2 regions of the Ralstonia flatus genome follow, and region 2 is predicted to be linked to the other one. Evidence: riboswitches for the same ligand, from Rfam matches in the RefSeq annotation. Region 2 holds a riboswitch; the other holds the start of a gene.
The links. Region 2 has a riboswitch for glycine ahead of gcvT (glycine cleavage system aminomethyltransferase GcvT). Riboswitches for the same ligand answer to the same signal wherever they lie in the genome.
Positions count from the first base shown of each region.

Region 1 (7,427 bases), on a different contig from region 2:
CTCATGCACCTCGCGGCGGATCACGTAGCCCGCGATGATGACCACGAAGCTCAGCAGGAACGGAATGCGCCAGCCCCAGGTGTTGAACTGCTCGGCGGGCATGTAATGCGCCAGCGGCAGGAACACGGCGGCCGCCAAGATCTGCCCCGCCTGCACGCCCTGCAGCGTAAAGCTCGCAAAGAACCCGCGCCGGCCAAACGGTGCGTGCTCCAGGATCATCGAGCTGGCCCCGGAAATCTCACCGGCCACGGCAAAGCCCTGGATCAGCCGCATGATGACCAGAAGCGTGGGCGCCCACAGGCCAACCTGGTCGTAGGTCGGCAGCAGGCCCACGGCAATGGTCGAAAAGCCCATCAGGAACATGCACCAGAGCAGCACGTTCTTGCGCCCGTGCGTGTCGCCCATGTGGCCCAGCACGAATGCACCGATCGGCCGCGCGATGTAACCCACGCCGTACGTGGCCAGCGACGCGATGATGGCCGTCTTGGGGTCGCCCTTGGGGAAGAAAATCTGCGGAAAGATCAGCGCCGCTGCGGTGGCGTAGATAAAGAAATCGTAGTACTCGAGCGCCGAGCCGATCCAGCCGCTGGCGGCGGCTTTCTTCGACTGGTGCTTGCCCAAGGGCTCGTGGGCAGGGGCTGCGGTCATGGTTGTCTCCGGTTTTATCTGTGCGGCCTGTCGTGCAATGGGTGCAATCAAGGGCCGTCTGTACACGCACCGCAGCGTAGTCCGCCGCCATGGCGGGGCACAAGCGACTGTCGGCAGAAAACGTTCGATAATCGCACAATATGGTGCGAATAACGCACGACTCAAGGGTTTCTCCGAGTCCGTCCGCCTGCCAGAGAAAGGGCGTTGTATGCGGGGCGCGTGTGGAACTACAGCACCCGCATGATCGAAAGCGCGGTGTCCTGCAGCACTTGCAGCACACGGTGCAAGGCCTGCTCGGAGGTCTCTTCGCCGACTTGCATGTTCACGCTCAGCGCTGCAATCACGTTGCCGTGCCGGTCGCGCAACGGCACGGCCACGCCACGTACGCCAATCTGCAACTGCTGCTCGACCACGGCGTAGTCCTGCCTGCCGGCTTTGCGAATTTCATCGAACAGACGGTCCCGCTGCAGGATCGTGTAGGGCGTATAGGGCGTCAGCACGCAGGTTTCCAGCCATGCCTTGACCTTCTGCTCGGGCTGGGCGGCCAGCATCATCACCCCGGCCGAGGCGAGCGGCGCCGGCACGCGCGCGCCCAGCACGAACCCTGTGCTCATGACGCGGCTGGTGCTGGTGCGCGAGATGAAGACGAGTTCCCAGTCGTCCAGCACGCTGAGGTACGCCACCTCGCCAACGGCAGCGGTCACCTGCTGCAGGAACGGCTGCACGGTGCGCGGCAGCCGGGCCGAATCAAAGTACGACCAGCCCACCTTCAGCACGCGAGGCGTCAGGCTGAAGAGCGTCCCTTCGCTGGTGAGGTAGCCCAGATGCTCGAGCGTCAGCAGGTAGCGGCGCGCGGCGGTGCGCGTCAGGCCCGTCAGCTCGGCGGCCTGTGTGGGCGTCAGCCGCGGGTGCTCGTGATCGAACGCCTCCAGGATCGCGAGCCCTTTCTCCAATCCGGCGATCCAGTCGCGCCGGTTCAGCGGTTCCTTCGTCATGGCGATAACCCTAAAAACGAGCGATATGTGCGCACGATTGTACGATGATCGCACGCTGTTGCGCGAATGCCGCTTGTGAGCGTCAGGGCTCGGCACCTACGCTGCGGGCATTGCCAGACGCTCGACCCACGCATCGCCATGAATCCGCCCCGCGCAGCGCGCCATCCCAAATGCATCGCCACCGTGTGCCTGTCCGGCACGCTGCCTGAAAAGCTGGAAGCGGCAGCCGCTGCCGGCTTTGACGGCATCGAGATGTTCGAGAACGACCTGCTGAACTTCGATGGCTCGCCGGCGCGCGTGCGGCAGATGGCGGCAGACCTTGGGCTGGCGATCATGCTGTACCAGCCGTTCCGCGATTTCGAAGCCATGCCGCGTGAGTTCCTTGCCCGCAACCTTGCGCGCGCGGAGCGCAAGTTCGACGTCATGGCCGAACTGGGCGTTGAGATGGTGCTGGTCTGCAGCAACATCCAGGACATCGCCATCGACGATCCTGCGCGCGCAGCGGACGATCTGCGCCAGATGGCGGAAGCGGCCGCCCAGCGCGGGCTGCGCGTGGGTTACGAAGCGCTGGCCTGGGCCCGGCACACGCGGACTTGGCGCCAGGCCTGGCAGATCGTGAAGCAGGCCGATCATCCGGCGCTGGGGCTGATTCTCGACAGTTTTCACACGCTCTCGCTGGGCGACTCGCTGGAAGGCCTCAACGAGGTGCCGGCGGACAAGCTCTTTTTTGTGCAGTTTGCGGATGCCCCGAAGTTGTCGATGGACGTGCTGTCCTGGAGCCGGCATCACCGCAATTTCCCGGGGCAGGGCGAGCTGGCCGTAACGGCATTTGCACGCGACCTGCTTGCCGCGGGCTACACCGGGCCGCTGTCGCTGGAAGTCTTCAATGACGAGTTTCGTGCGGCGCCTGCGCGCTTGACGGCGCTCGACGGCATGCGCTCGCTGCGGTGGCTGGAGTCCGAGGCGGGCGGTGCGCCATTGCCGGCTCCCGCTCGTTTTGGCGGCGTGGATTTCCTCGAGTTTGCCGTGGACGCCGCCGCCGGGCGGGAGCTTGAAACGCGGCTGCGTGCGCTCGGTTTTACCCTTGCGGGGCACCATCGCTCCAAGGCTGTCGACTTGTATCGGCAAGGCGGCGTCAACGTCATCCTGAATATGGAGCAGGACAGCGCGGCGTCGGAACATTTCGAGTTGCACGGGCCGTCTGTCTGCGCGATCGGCCTGAAGGTGGACGATGCCGAGCGTGCCATGACACGTGCACGCGAGTTGTGCGCCCAGGAATGGCGCGGGCCGGTCGGGCCGAGGGAGCGCAGCATTCCGGCGCTGCGCGCCCCGGACGGCACGTTGCTCTATTTGATCGACGACCGCCAGGCCGATCGCAGCATCTACGAGAGCGATTTTGTCTTGCTGCCGCAGGTGCAGGACGATGCAGCAGGGTGGGCATCGATCGACCACGTTGCCCAGGCGCTGCCGGCGCATCGGCTCGACAGCTTCGTGCTGTTCTACCGCGCCATCTTCGGCATGCAGGCTGAAGCGATGCAAGAGATTGCCGACCCGTACGGCCTTGTGAAGAGCCGCGCCATGGTGAGCCCCGATCGCAACGTGCGGATTCCGCTCAGCGTGTCGGAAAGCGGGCGTACGGCCACCGGCCGGTTCATTGCCGCCTACGCGGGCTCGGGCGTGCATCACATTGCCTTCCGCACCGAGCGGCTGTTCGAGACCATTGAAGCCATCGACCGCAGTGCCGCCCACCTGCAGCACGTGCCCGAGAACTATTACGACGACGTCGCTGCCCGGCTCGGGCTCGACGATGCACTGGTCACGCGCCTGCACGACGACGGCCTGCTCTACGACCGCGACCCGCACGGCGACTTCCTGCACACCTACACCGAACCGTTTCGCGAGCGCTTCTTCTTCGAGCTGGTCCAGCGCAACGGCTACCTGGGCTACGGCGCCGCAAACGCCGCCGTGCGCATGGCGGTGCAGGCGCAACTGAGCCGCGAACACGCCAACGCGGGCGGCTGAACTCGCACCGCCCATCCATCGATTGATCCATCACCCGCCAATGGCCAGTGCAGTCATGGGCGATTTCAACGCACCAAAGACAGCGCGGGCAGCCATCGCACATCCACGCCCGTCATATCGAAAAAAGGAGACAAGGGAGCCATGAACAAGACCATGATTGCCGCACTGGTGCTCGGAGCCACGAGCCTGCCGGCCGCGGCGCAAAGCGCGGGCGATGTCACGCTCTACGGGCTGATCGACACCACGATCCGCTACAGCACGCACGAAAACGCGGCAGGCAACAGCAATCTGCAGATGATGGACGGCGTGCTGACCGGCAGCCGCTGGGGCCTGCGCGGCACTGAAGACCTGGGCGGCGGTACCAAAGCCATGTTCATCCTCGAATCGGGCTTCTTCCCCGACACGGGCGGCAGCCAGCAGGGCGGGCGTCTGTTCGGACGCACCGCGGTGGTGGGCCTGGAGGGCGACTACGGCAAGCTGTACCTGGGCCGCCAATACACGCTGGCGCATGAAGTGCTGTCTTCGTATGAGGCGATGGCGTTCGCCAACAACTCCATCGTCGGCTATCAAGGCGGCAACTACACCGGCCTGCGCTACGACAACACGGTCAAATACATCAAGTCGTTCGGCGGCCTGCAGCTTGCCGGCGCATGGACGTTTGGCGAAGCAGCCGGCAGCTTCAGCAAGAGTTCGGCCGGCGCCGGCTCGATCGTCTACAGCATGGGGTCGGCTGAAGTGGGCGCGGTGTATCAGGTCACGCGCGATGTGTCGTCGGCGTTCTTCGGGGCGGTGCCGGCAGCGCAGGCCAGCAAGCAAACGGTCTGGGGCTTTGGCGGCAAACTGGATACGTCGATTGCCACGTGGTACCTCGGCTATACGAACAGCCGTCTCGACGTGGCCGACTACAAGAACCAGGCCGCCTATGTTGGTGCAAAGGTGCCGATCTCCGGCGCACTGAGCTTCATCGGCACCGTGCAGTACGACTGGATGAAACATCTTGATGCCAGCGGCAAGCGCCTGACCACCGCCGGCATGCTCGACTACGCCTTCAGCAAGCGCACCGACGTCTACGCCGAAGTGGACTACACCCGCCTGCAGGGCGCCTGGGTTGCCCTGAACAGCGCGGCCGCATTCAACAATTCGGGCAACACGTATGGCAACAACTCGCGGTTGGGCGTGATGCTGGGTGTGCGGCACAAGTTCTGATCGCTTGGTTCATTCCCGCAATGAAAAAAAGCCCGCCAATGTTCCGGCGGGCTTTTTTTCATGCTGCGATCAATGCAGCGGGCAATCCCGCGCGATCACGTCGCCCACCATGGCAGCGGTGGCGCCAGACAGCGTCCAGCCGAGGTGCCCGTGGCCCGTGTTGTAGAACACGCGCGCGTGCCGCCCACGGCCAACGCGCGGCATCATGTCCGGCATCATCGGGCGCAAGCCGGCCCATGGCACCACACGCGACGTGCCAATCGCAAAGTTGCGGCGCGTCCATGCCACCAGCGGTTCGATGCGGTCCGCGCGGATGTCGCGGTTGTAGCCGTTGAACTCCGCCGTGCCCGCGACGCGGAAGCGGCCCGCGCCCAGCCGGCTTGTCACGATCTTCGCGCTTTCGTCCAACAGGCTGACCCACGGTGCGCCTTGCACGCTGGCGTCGTCGTCCAGGTGGACCGTGATCGAATAGCCCTTGACCGGATACACGTTGATGCGATCGCCCACCAGCTGTGCGATATGCCGGCTGCCCACGCCCGCGCACACGACCATCGCATCGGCGGCAAGGTCCTGTACGACATTCGCCGCGCTGGTGGAAAGGCGGTCATCGAGCGTGGTTTGCAACAGCAGGCGCACGCCGCTTTCGGTGGTCTCCACATCGCGCACATCCACGCCGTGCATGAACCGCACGCCGCGCTTCTCACACGCCTGCGCCAGGCCGCGCGTGAACTTGTGGATGTCGCCCGTGGCATCGGATGCGGTGAAGTAGCCGCCGTAGTAGTTGCCGCGCAGCGTCGGCTCAATGGCGGCAATCTCCTCCGGGCTCACGGCGTGGCGCTCAAGCCCGCCGGCGACGAGCAGGGCGTTGGCCTTGCCTGCTGCCGCAAAGCTGGCCTTGTCGTGATAGACGTGCAGGATGCCGCGCTTCTGCAGGTCGAAATCGATCTGCTCCCGTTCGGCCATCGCAAACAGATGCTTGCGTGCCTCGATGGCCATGCGCGTGGTTTCGATGGTGTTGCGGCGGTAGTGCGCGATGTTGGCGACGAACTCGCCGATCCACGAGTATTTGTGCCACGAGGGCTTGGGGTTGAGCAGTAGCGGAGCGTCGTTGCGCAGCATCCATTTGATGCCCTTGAGCAGCGTGCCGGTGCTGTTCCAGACTTCAGCGTTGCTGGCGGAAAGCTGCCCGCCGTTGGCGAAGGAGGTTTCCATGGCCGGATACAGGTGGCGGTCGAGCACCGTGACCTGATAGCCGAGTTGCGAGAGCGTGTAAGCGGTAGTGACGCCGGATATGCCGGCGCCGACGATGACGATGTGCGTCATGGCGGTCCCTATGGAGTGATGTCATGACCGGACGATCCGGTCGGCTCACCCCATCTGTCTTGGGACCTGAGAGCTTGGGCATCAGCAGCGCTGGCGCCTTCCCCTTCGGTGGGCGTGCGCGTGCACGCCTCTCTCCAGATTCGCAGTCGACGCCACAGTCCTTTTGCCTGAGAGTTTCCGGGGTGGTTGCTCCATCGGCGCCGAGCGTTGCGCGTATGCGCGTTGGGCCCGGTCTCTCCTGCGGCGTGTTGCAGCTGTCGTTGGTGCGTCAGCCGCGCCTGCGTGCTGCCGGTGTGGGCAGCGCGAGGGAGTGTGTCATGGGTTCTGCCGTTCGGCAAGTCGGGCCGTACCCGAGGCAACCGCAGAAACGGGTGGGGTGTCGTCCTTCAGGTCGACGCCGCTGCGGCCGAGCGCCAACGCGCCGTTGAGCAGGAACACCAGCCGGCTCGCTGCCTGGTCATAGGCCAAGCCTGCCGGCCGCACATTGGAGATGCAATTGCGCTCAGCATCGGAGCGGCCAACACGCGGCGCGTAGGTCAGGTAAATGCCTAGGCTGTCAGGCGAACTCAGCCCCGGCCGCTCGCCGATCAGCATCACCACCTGCCGCGCGCCCAGTAGCGCACCGATCTCATCCCCCAGCGCAACGCGGGACTGCACGGCGATAACCACGGGCCCGATCGACCAGCCGGCCGGCAGACGCTGACGCACGCTGCAAAGCAGCGGCACGGCATGGCTTTGCACCGCCAACGCGGAGAGCCCATCGGCAATCACGAACACCACATCGAACGGCTGCGCTGGCCGCAATGTGCTGAGTCTTGCGCGGCTGGCTTCGTCAAGGCGGCGGCCGAGGTCGGGACGGCGCAGATACTCCGCGCGATCCGCAGCCGCGCTGTGCGCCGTCACCGCTGTGAAGCCCGCTTCCCCAAGTGCGGCCGCCACCGCTGCGCTATCGAGCGGCAGGTGCACGGCATCGCGCGCCTGGGCATGCGCTACGCCGAATGCCAGCACGGCGTCGGTCGTCTGGCTGTTGCCGGCGCGGCCCAGCGCGATACGGGCGTCGGTAAAGGCGCGCAGGTGCGCCCACGGATTGGGTTGAACGAGCGGGTGTTTCGGCATGTTCGGCTTCTCCACCGAGTTCACAGTGCGTGAGCCAATTGCAGCAGCGGTTGCCGCGCCGTGGCGTCTTGCAGGCGGCCGGCAGCATCGACGATGCCCATGCTTTGTAGCCACGCC
Region 1 covers NZ_CAUDLI010000007.1:172,567-179,993, reverse strand. Annotated here, with positions in the region: gene R2676_RS17290 (MFS transporter) at 1-648, opposite strand, end outside; gene R2676_RS17285 (IclR family transcriptional regulator domain-containing protein) at 876-1,643, opposite strand; gene R2676_RS17280 (bifunctional sugar phosphate isomerase/epimerase/4-hydroxyphenylpyruvate dioxygenase family protein) at 1,782-3,665, shown strand; gene R2676_RS17275 (porin) at 3,807-4,871, shown strand; gene R2676_RS17270 (D-amino acid dehydrogenase) at 4,941-6,194, opposite strand; glycine riboswitch at 6,340-6,445, opposite strand; gene eutC (ethanolamine ammonia-lyase subunit EutC) at 6,510-7,310, opposite strand; gene R2676_RS17260 (ethanolamine ammonia-lyase subunit EutB) at 7,331-7,427, opposite strand, start outside.
Region 1: linked by a shared signal. The riboswitch ahead of R2676_RS17270 (D-amino acid dehydrogenase) and the one ahead of gcvT (glycine cleavage system aminomethyltransferase GcvT) in region 2 are both predicted to bind glycine.

Region 2 (7,427 bases):
CGCTTTTTGGCTCCCACATGCCGGAGAAGCCGGGCAGGCCCGCATCGGCTCGCTTCTTGTCGAAGGCAACGTGCGAGTGGACATATTCCTCGTGCGTGCGGCTGCCGTCGGCATACGGCACGAGCCAATCGATGGCGGCAGCGAGCGAGGCGCCGTTGGCTGCGCGCTCATGTAGCCACTGCTGGCCGAAAGGCTGCACGGCAATCGCGGCCATCGTGAGCGGCTCGAGGTCGTAGACGACGTAGTGAAGTGCGTCGCGGTCCTCAAAGTCTTCCACCGACCCGTCCGGACGCACGTTATTGGCGAGCTGTTGCAGGAACAGGCGATGCACCTGCGCGACCAGCGCCTGATCGTCCAGCGCGGCGGCCGACATTGCCATCAGCTTGATGCGATGGCTTTGCCAGTTGTTCACCCACGTGTGGGACAGCGGCTGGCGCGCAGCCTCTGTGCGCGCAATATAGCCTTCGGCCAGCGTACGCAGGAAGCGTTGCGTCTCTTCACGCGTGCTTGGCGTGAGGCCTTCGCGCGCAAGCGTGTAGGCCTGAATCAGCGCATCGAACTTCGTCTCGTCGATCGGGTTGTAGCTGGGGACATACGTGCCAACCCAGGCATGCAGGAAGGTGTCGACCTGTTCGGCGAAGCGCTTGTCGCCGGTGAGTCGCCAGGCCATTGCAGCGTCGCGCATGACCGGGAAGTCCCGCGCGGCCGCAACCGATTCGTCGTAGATGCCCTGGTGCGGCAGCGTGCCTTCGGTATGCAGACGCGGCAGCGGGTGCGGTGTCTGCACGAGGTGCTGGGTGGCACGGCCGATCAGCTTGACAGCCGCAGGTTCGCCGGACAGCGCTGGCGACACGCTGCACCAATCGCGCGCCGGGCCGGCCGTATGGTGCGTGCCGGCATACGCCGATGCCGCAGCGCCCGCTTGTATCGGCGAGCACGCGCCGCATACCGCGATAGCGGCAGCACACGCAAGCAGACGGAAGAGCGGGGCAGGTTGAAGCATCGGCATGGCGGTGTCTCGTCGATCGGGTGAACTGTCGTCACCATAAGGGCCGAGGCACGCTAAAAGCAGCGGTTGTGAGAGCAGGTTACAGGGATTGCGCCACGTTACATGTGACACGGCGGCGGAGCATGCCGCCCCGCCGCCGCGTTCATCTCACTTCGACCGGGGTCAGTCTTGCGCGTACTCGCTCATCGGCACGCAGGCGCAGAACAGGTTGCGGTCACCGTAGACGTTGTCGGCGCGGCCAACCGGCGGCCAGTACTTGCGTGCGCGCAGCGATGCCACCGGGTAGGCGGCCTGCTCACGCGTGTACTTGTGCGACCAGTCATCGGCCATCACGACGGCTGCGGTGTGCGGCGCATGCTTGAGCGGGTTGTCTTCGCGGTCGAATTCGCCCGAGATCACCTTGTCGACTTCGCCGCGGATGGCGATCATCGCGTCGATGAAGCGGTCGAGTTCCACCTTCGGCTCGCTTTCGGTCGGCTCGATCATCAGCGTGCCCGGCACCGGGAAGCTCATCGTCGGTGCGTGGAAGCCGAAGTCCATCAGGCGCTTGGCGATGTCTTCGTTGCTGATGCCCGATTCCTTCTGCAGCGGACGGATGTCGAGAATGCACTCGTGCGCCACCAGGCCGTGCGCGCCCGTGTACAGCACCGGGTAGTACGGCGCGAGACGCTTGGCCACGTAGTTGGCCGACAGGATTGCCGTCTCGGTGGCGGCGGTCAGGCCCGCGGCGCCCATCATCGCGATGTACATCCACGAGATCGGCAGGATCGACGCCGAGCCGAACGCCGACGCCGACACATTGCCGATGTTCTGGCTGGCATCTTCACCCGACGCCGCGCGCCCCGGGAGGAACGGCGCGAGGTGCGCACCCACGGCCACCGGACCGACGCCCGGGCCGCCGCCGCCGTGCGGAATGCAGAACGTCTTGTGCAGGTTCAGGTGCGAGACGTCGCCGCCGAAGTGGCCCGGCGCGGCGGTGCCGACCATGGCGTTCATGTTGGCGCCGTCCACGTAGACCTGGCCGCCGTGGCTGTGCACGATTTCGCAGACGCGCTTCACGCCTTCCTCGAACACGCCGTGCGTGGACGGGTAGGTGATCATGATCGCCGCGAGGTTCTTGCTGTGCTCGGCGGCCTTCTTTTCCAGATCGGCCAGATCGACGTTGCCGCGCTCATCGCACGCCACGACGACCACCTGCATGCCGGCCATCTGCGCCGATGCGGGGTTCGTACCGTGCGCCGACGACGGGATCAGGCACACGTTGCGGTGCGCTTCGCCACGGCTGGCGTGGTAGGCGTGGATGATCAGCAGACCGGCGTATTCGCCCTGCGAGCCGGCATTCGGCTGCAGGCTCACGGCGGCGTAGCCGGTGGCGGCGCAGAGCATCTGCTCGAGCTGGTCGATCATCTCGCGGTAGCCGACGGTCTGGTCGGCCGGTGCGAACGGATGGATGTTCGAAAACTCGGGCCACGTCACCGGCAGCATTTCTGCGGTGGCGTTGAGCTTCATCGTGCACGAGCCCAGCGGGATCATCGTGCGGTCGAGCGCGAGATCCTTGTCGGCGAGACTGCGCAGGTAGCGCAGCATTTCGTGCTCGGAGTGGTGCGCGTTGAACACCGGCTGCGTCAGGTACGCGCTCTGGCGGATGAGCGAGGCCGGATACGCATCGGCGACGCCCGCTTCGGTCTGGTCGAAGTCCGGTGCGGCGGCGTGCGCGGCATGCGCGAAGATGTCCCACAGCGTAACGACATCGGCGCGCGTGACGGTCTCGTCCAGCGAGATGCCCAGTCGCGCGTCGTCGATCTGGCGCAGGTTGATGCCGTGCGCCTGCGCAGCGATGTGCAGGTTGGCGGTGCGCGGGCCGGTGGCGACGGTCAGCGTGTCGAAGAACGCGTCGGCTTCGAGCGTGTAGCCGATCGCGCGCAGGCCGGCGGCCAGCGTGGCGGTCAGGCGGTGCACCCGCTGGGCGATGCGCTTCAGGCCTTGCGGGCCGTGATAGACGGCGTACATCGACGCCATCACGCCCAGCAGCACCTGCGCGGTACAGATGTTCGAGGTGGCCTTCTCGCGGCGGATGTGCTGCTCGCGCGTTTGCAGTGCGAGGCGGTAGGCCGGGTTGCCTTGCGCATCGATCGTCACGCCGACCAGTCGGCCGGGCATCGAGCGCTTGAACGCATCGCGCACGGCCATGTAGCCGGCGTGCGGGCCGCCGAAACCGAACGGCACACCAAAGCGCTGCGTGTTGCCGATCACGACGTCGGCGCCCCATTCGCCCGGCGCGGCCAGCAGCGTGAGCGCCAGCAGGTCGGCGGCGGCCACGACCAGACCGCCGGCGGCGTGCACGGCATCGGTCAGCGCCTGGTACGTCGCCAGATCGCCCAGCAGCGCACCGTTGGCGCCCGGGTATTGCAGCAGCACACCGAACGCGTCGTGCTTGGCAGCGTCGGCGGCAGGGCCGGTCACCACCTGCACGCCGATCGGCTCGGCGCGCGTGCGCACGACTTCCAGCGTTTGCGGCAGCACGTCGTCGGCCACGAAGAACACGGTCGACTTCGACTTGCCAATGCGCTGCAGCAGCGTCATGGCTTCAGCCGCGGCGGTCGCTTCGTCCAGCATCGACGCATTGGCGATGTCCATCGCCGTGAGGTCGATCACCATCTGCTGGAAATTCAGCATCGCTTCCAGGCGACCCTGCGAAATTTCCGGCTGATACGGCGTGTAGGCCGTGTACCAGGCGGGGTTTTCGAGGATGTTGCGCAGGATGACGCCCGGCGTGTGCGTGCCGTAGTAGCCCTGGCCGATCAGGCTCTTGACCACGCGGTTCTGCCCGGCGATGCCGCGCAGCTTGGCGAGCGCCGCTTCTTCGGTCAGCGGCTGCGTGAATTCGCCCAGCGGCATGCCGTCCTGGCGGCGGATGGCCGGCGGGATCACGGCGTCGATCAGCGCGGCGCGGCTGGTGTAGCCCAGCGTGCCGAGCATGGCGGTCTGCTCGTCGGCAGACGGGCCGATGTGGCGGTGCGCGAAGGCGTCGCGCGCCTCCAGGTCAGCCAACGTCGGGCGTTCGGCGGCAAGCGCCGAGGAAGCGGGGTGCGGAGCGTTCATGGCAAGGGCTCGAAATTCAGGCGATGCAAGCAATGGCCGATGCGCGGCGCAGGTCAGGGCGCACGCACCGGCCGGAGGACCGGCTTAGCCGATCTTGGCTTCGTAATCAGCAGCCGACATCAGGGCGTTCACGTCGTCGGCGTTGGTCGGCTTGATCTTGAACAGCCACGCCTCGTAGGCGCCTGCGTTCACGGATTCCGGCGCGCCGGCGGCATCTGCGTTGTTGGCGACGATCTCGCCGGCCACCGGGGCGAAGATGTCGGAAGCGGCCTTGACCGATTCCACCACGGCAATCGCTTCGTCCTTGGCGACGGCGCGGCCGGCTTCCGGCAGCTCCAGGAAGACGATGTCGCCGAGCTGTTCCTGCGCGAAGTCGGTAATGCCGATGGTCAGCGTGCCGTCGGCTTCAACGCGGATCCACTCGTCGTGTTCGGTGTATTTCAGATCGGCGGGGACGTTGCTCATGAAAGGTTTCTCCGGAAGATGGGTATTTGGGAATGCAGATTCGGTGTTCAGCTGACCAGCGCCTTGCCATTGCGCACGAACGGCAGTTTAACCACAGTCGCGGTCAACTTGCGGTCGCGAATTTCGACCTGTACGTCGGTGCCGATGGCCACGTCCTTGGGCAGGCGCGCCAGTGCGATGGACAGCGACAGGCTCGGGCTGAACGTGCCGCTGGTGATCTCGCCGTCACCGGCGGGGGTGATGACCTTCTGGTGGGCGCGCAGCACGCCGCCCTTGTCGCGCAGGATCAGGCCGACGAACTGTTCGCGCTGGCCGCCGGCTTGCAGCGCAGCCTTGCCGGTGAAGTCGCGTTCGCTTTGCAGATCGACCGTCCAGGCGAGGCCGGCGTCGAGCGGCGAAACGTGCTCGTCCATGTCCTGGCCGTAGAGGTTCATGCCGGCTTCCAGGCGCAGCGTGTCGCGCGCGCCGAGGCCTGCCGGACGCACGCCGGCCTGCAGCAGGCGCTCCCAGACGCCCGCAATCTGCGCGGCCGGCACCACCAGTTCGAAACCGTCTTCACCGGTGTAGCCGGTGCGGGCCACCATGATCTCGCCCACGTTTTCCACGGTGACGAAGCCGGCGTTGAACGGCTTGAGCGCGTCGCCCACGGCCTGCGTGCCGGGCAGCGCGGCGTAGGTCTTGGCACGCGCGTTCGGGCCCTGCACGGCCAGGATGCCCAGCGGCTCGGCGCCTGCGTTGTTGTCGGAGCGGCGCGGCGTGATGGTCACGTCGGTGCCGGCGGCGGCGTTCTGCGCGACGATCCACTCCAGGTCCGTCGGGGCGGTGCCGGCGTTGACCACCAGGCGGAACCAGTCTTCGCGGAAGAAGTAGACGATCAGATCGTCGATCACGCCGCCCTTCGGGTTGAGCATGCAGCTGTAGAGCGCCTTGCCCGGGGTTTGCAGCTTGTCGACGTTGTTGGCGAGCAGCCCACGCAGGAAATCGCGCACGCGCGCGCCGGTGAGGTCGACCACGCACATATGCGAGACGTCGAAGACGCCTGCGTCCTGGCGCACGGCGTGGTGCTCTTCGATTTGGGAGCCGTAGTTGACGGGCATGTCCCAGCCGCCAAAGTCGACCATGCGGGCGCCCAGCGAGCGGTGGATGGCATTGAGCGGCGTGTGTTGGAGCGTCATGGAATCTCTCGGCTGAGTGCGCCGCCGTGGCCTGGGCGCGGCGCATGGATCGGGAACCAGAAAAGCAAAAAGGCCATCCGCGCAGCCTGATGCCTCATGGTGACGCCATGAAGATCAACAAGCTGCGCAGATGGCCCCTCTGTCCTTGGTACCTGAGAGATTGCGAAGCGGTGCGCATAGCGGTGCGCGCCGTTCGTGAGCCCCTTCGGTGGGCGCCCGCAGTGGTCGTGCGGCGCCAGCTCTCCAGAGTGCGGTCGGACGCATGTCCGCCGATCCGCCCGGTCCTGGATGCCTGAGAGTTTTCGGGTGCTACCCCTTCGGCGGCGCCTTGCCGTGTACGGCGGGCACGCTCTCCCGGATGGATGGGCGGAATTTACGGAAGGGGGATGGGATTGTCAATTGGGGTGGACTTGGCGGTTTCGGGTTGAGGGGGGAGGGCTGGATTTTTTGTGCTTGTGGTCCATCCCTTGTTTTATCCCCTGCCGGGGCTGACTCACTTTCTTTGGTCTTGCCCAAAGAAGGTAAGCAAAGAAATGCGCGCCCGAGATGGCGAAAGACTCCTTCAATTTCCGTAACCGGGTGGAGACGGGGAAAACTCGCTGCGCTCAGACAGTTCCCCGTCTTTTTTTTCCGCCCGCTTACGAAAATTGAAGGCGCCATCTAGGGCAGGAACGTCAAAGGCCAAAGACCAAAGACAACGGCCACACCGTCGGGCGCTGGCGGGAGCGCCTTGTGGTGTGGCCGGAGTGCGGGTGTGGCTGGTCTTGCTTTGACTTACTTGCCGATTTGGCGGCTGACCTGGTTTTCCTGCTGGTTCAGCGTGCGCTGTTCCTGTTTGGTGATGTGCCCACCGTTTTGGGCGGCCATGTCGCGCTCTTCCTGGCGAATCTGGCGGTCTTCCTTGTGCAGCTGGCGCGCCTGGCTCTTGGTGATTTCGCCTTCCTTCACTTCGTTGTGGATGCGCTTGTTCTGGTTGGCGAGGCGGTGATTGACCTCGGCGCGGCGCGGGTGGTCCTTTTGCCATTGCGTCTGGGCGAAGGCGCCGGTGGTGGCAGACAGGGCGACGGCGCTGATGGCCAGGGCTTTGACGATGCGGTTCATGGTGCGTTCTCCGGTGGGCGGCCGACCGATTCAGCCGCTGTCCTGCCCATAACGGCGTGCCGCGCGGGGTCGCTTACGCCGTTCGTGTAACGGTGCGTAAGCGGTGTAACGCCCCTGCGAAAAGCGAGGGGCGCAAACGCGTGCGGTGCGGTATTGGGCACCTCCGCAGGCGGCCCGGCAACAGGCCTTTCGTCGGCTCAATCGATGCAAAGGCGCCGTGCTACCATCGCCCTCCGCTGTCGTTCCCGCCTGCTTTTTCTTCCGCCTGTTCCCATGTCTTCCGGTCTCGCCCACGGGCTCAATGCTGCCCAATCCGAAGGTGTGCATTACCTCGACGGCCCGTGCCTGGTGCTGGCCGGTGCGGGCTCGGGCAAGACGCGCGTGATCACGCAGAAGATCGCGCACCTGATCCTCGACAAGGGCTTCGAGCCCAAGCACATCGCCGCGGTTACGTTTACCAACAAGGCGGCCAAGGAAATGCAGGAGCGCGTGGCCAAGCTGATGGACGGCAAGACGCGCGAAGACGGCAAGCGCATTCCCATCAAGCAGTTGACGGTCTGTACGTTTCACTCGCT
Region 2 covers NZ_CAUDLI010000006.1:2,042-9,468, reverse strand. Annotated here, with positions in the region: gene R2676_RS14725 (alginate lyase family protein) at 1-1,009, opposite strand, end outside; gene gcvP (aminomethyl-transferring glycine dehydrogenase) at 1,172-4,111, opposite strand; gene gcvH (glycine cleavage system protein GcvH) at 4,196-4,576, opposite strand; gene gcvT (glycine cleavage system aminomethyltransferase GcvT) at 4,624-5,751, opposite strand; glycine riboswitch at 5,881-6,008, opposite strand; glycine riboswitch at 6,021-6,118, opposite strand; gene R2676_RS14705 (hypothetical protein) at 6,526-6,852, opposite strand; gene R2676_RS14700 (UvrD-helicase domain-containing protein) at 7,126-7,427, shown strand, end outside.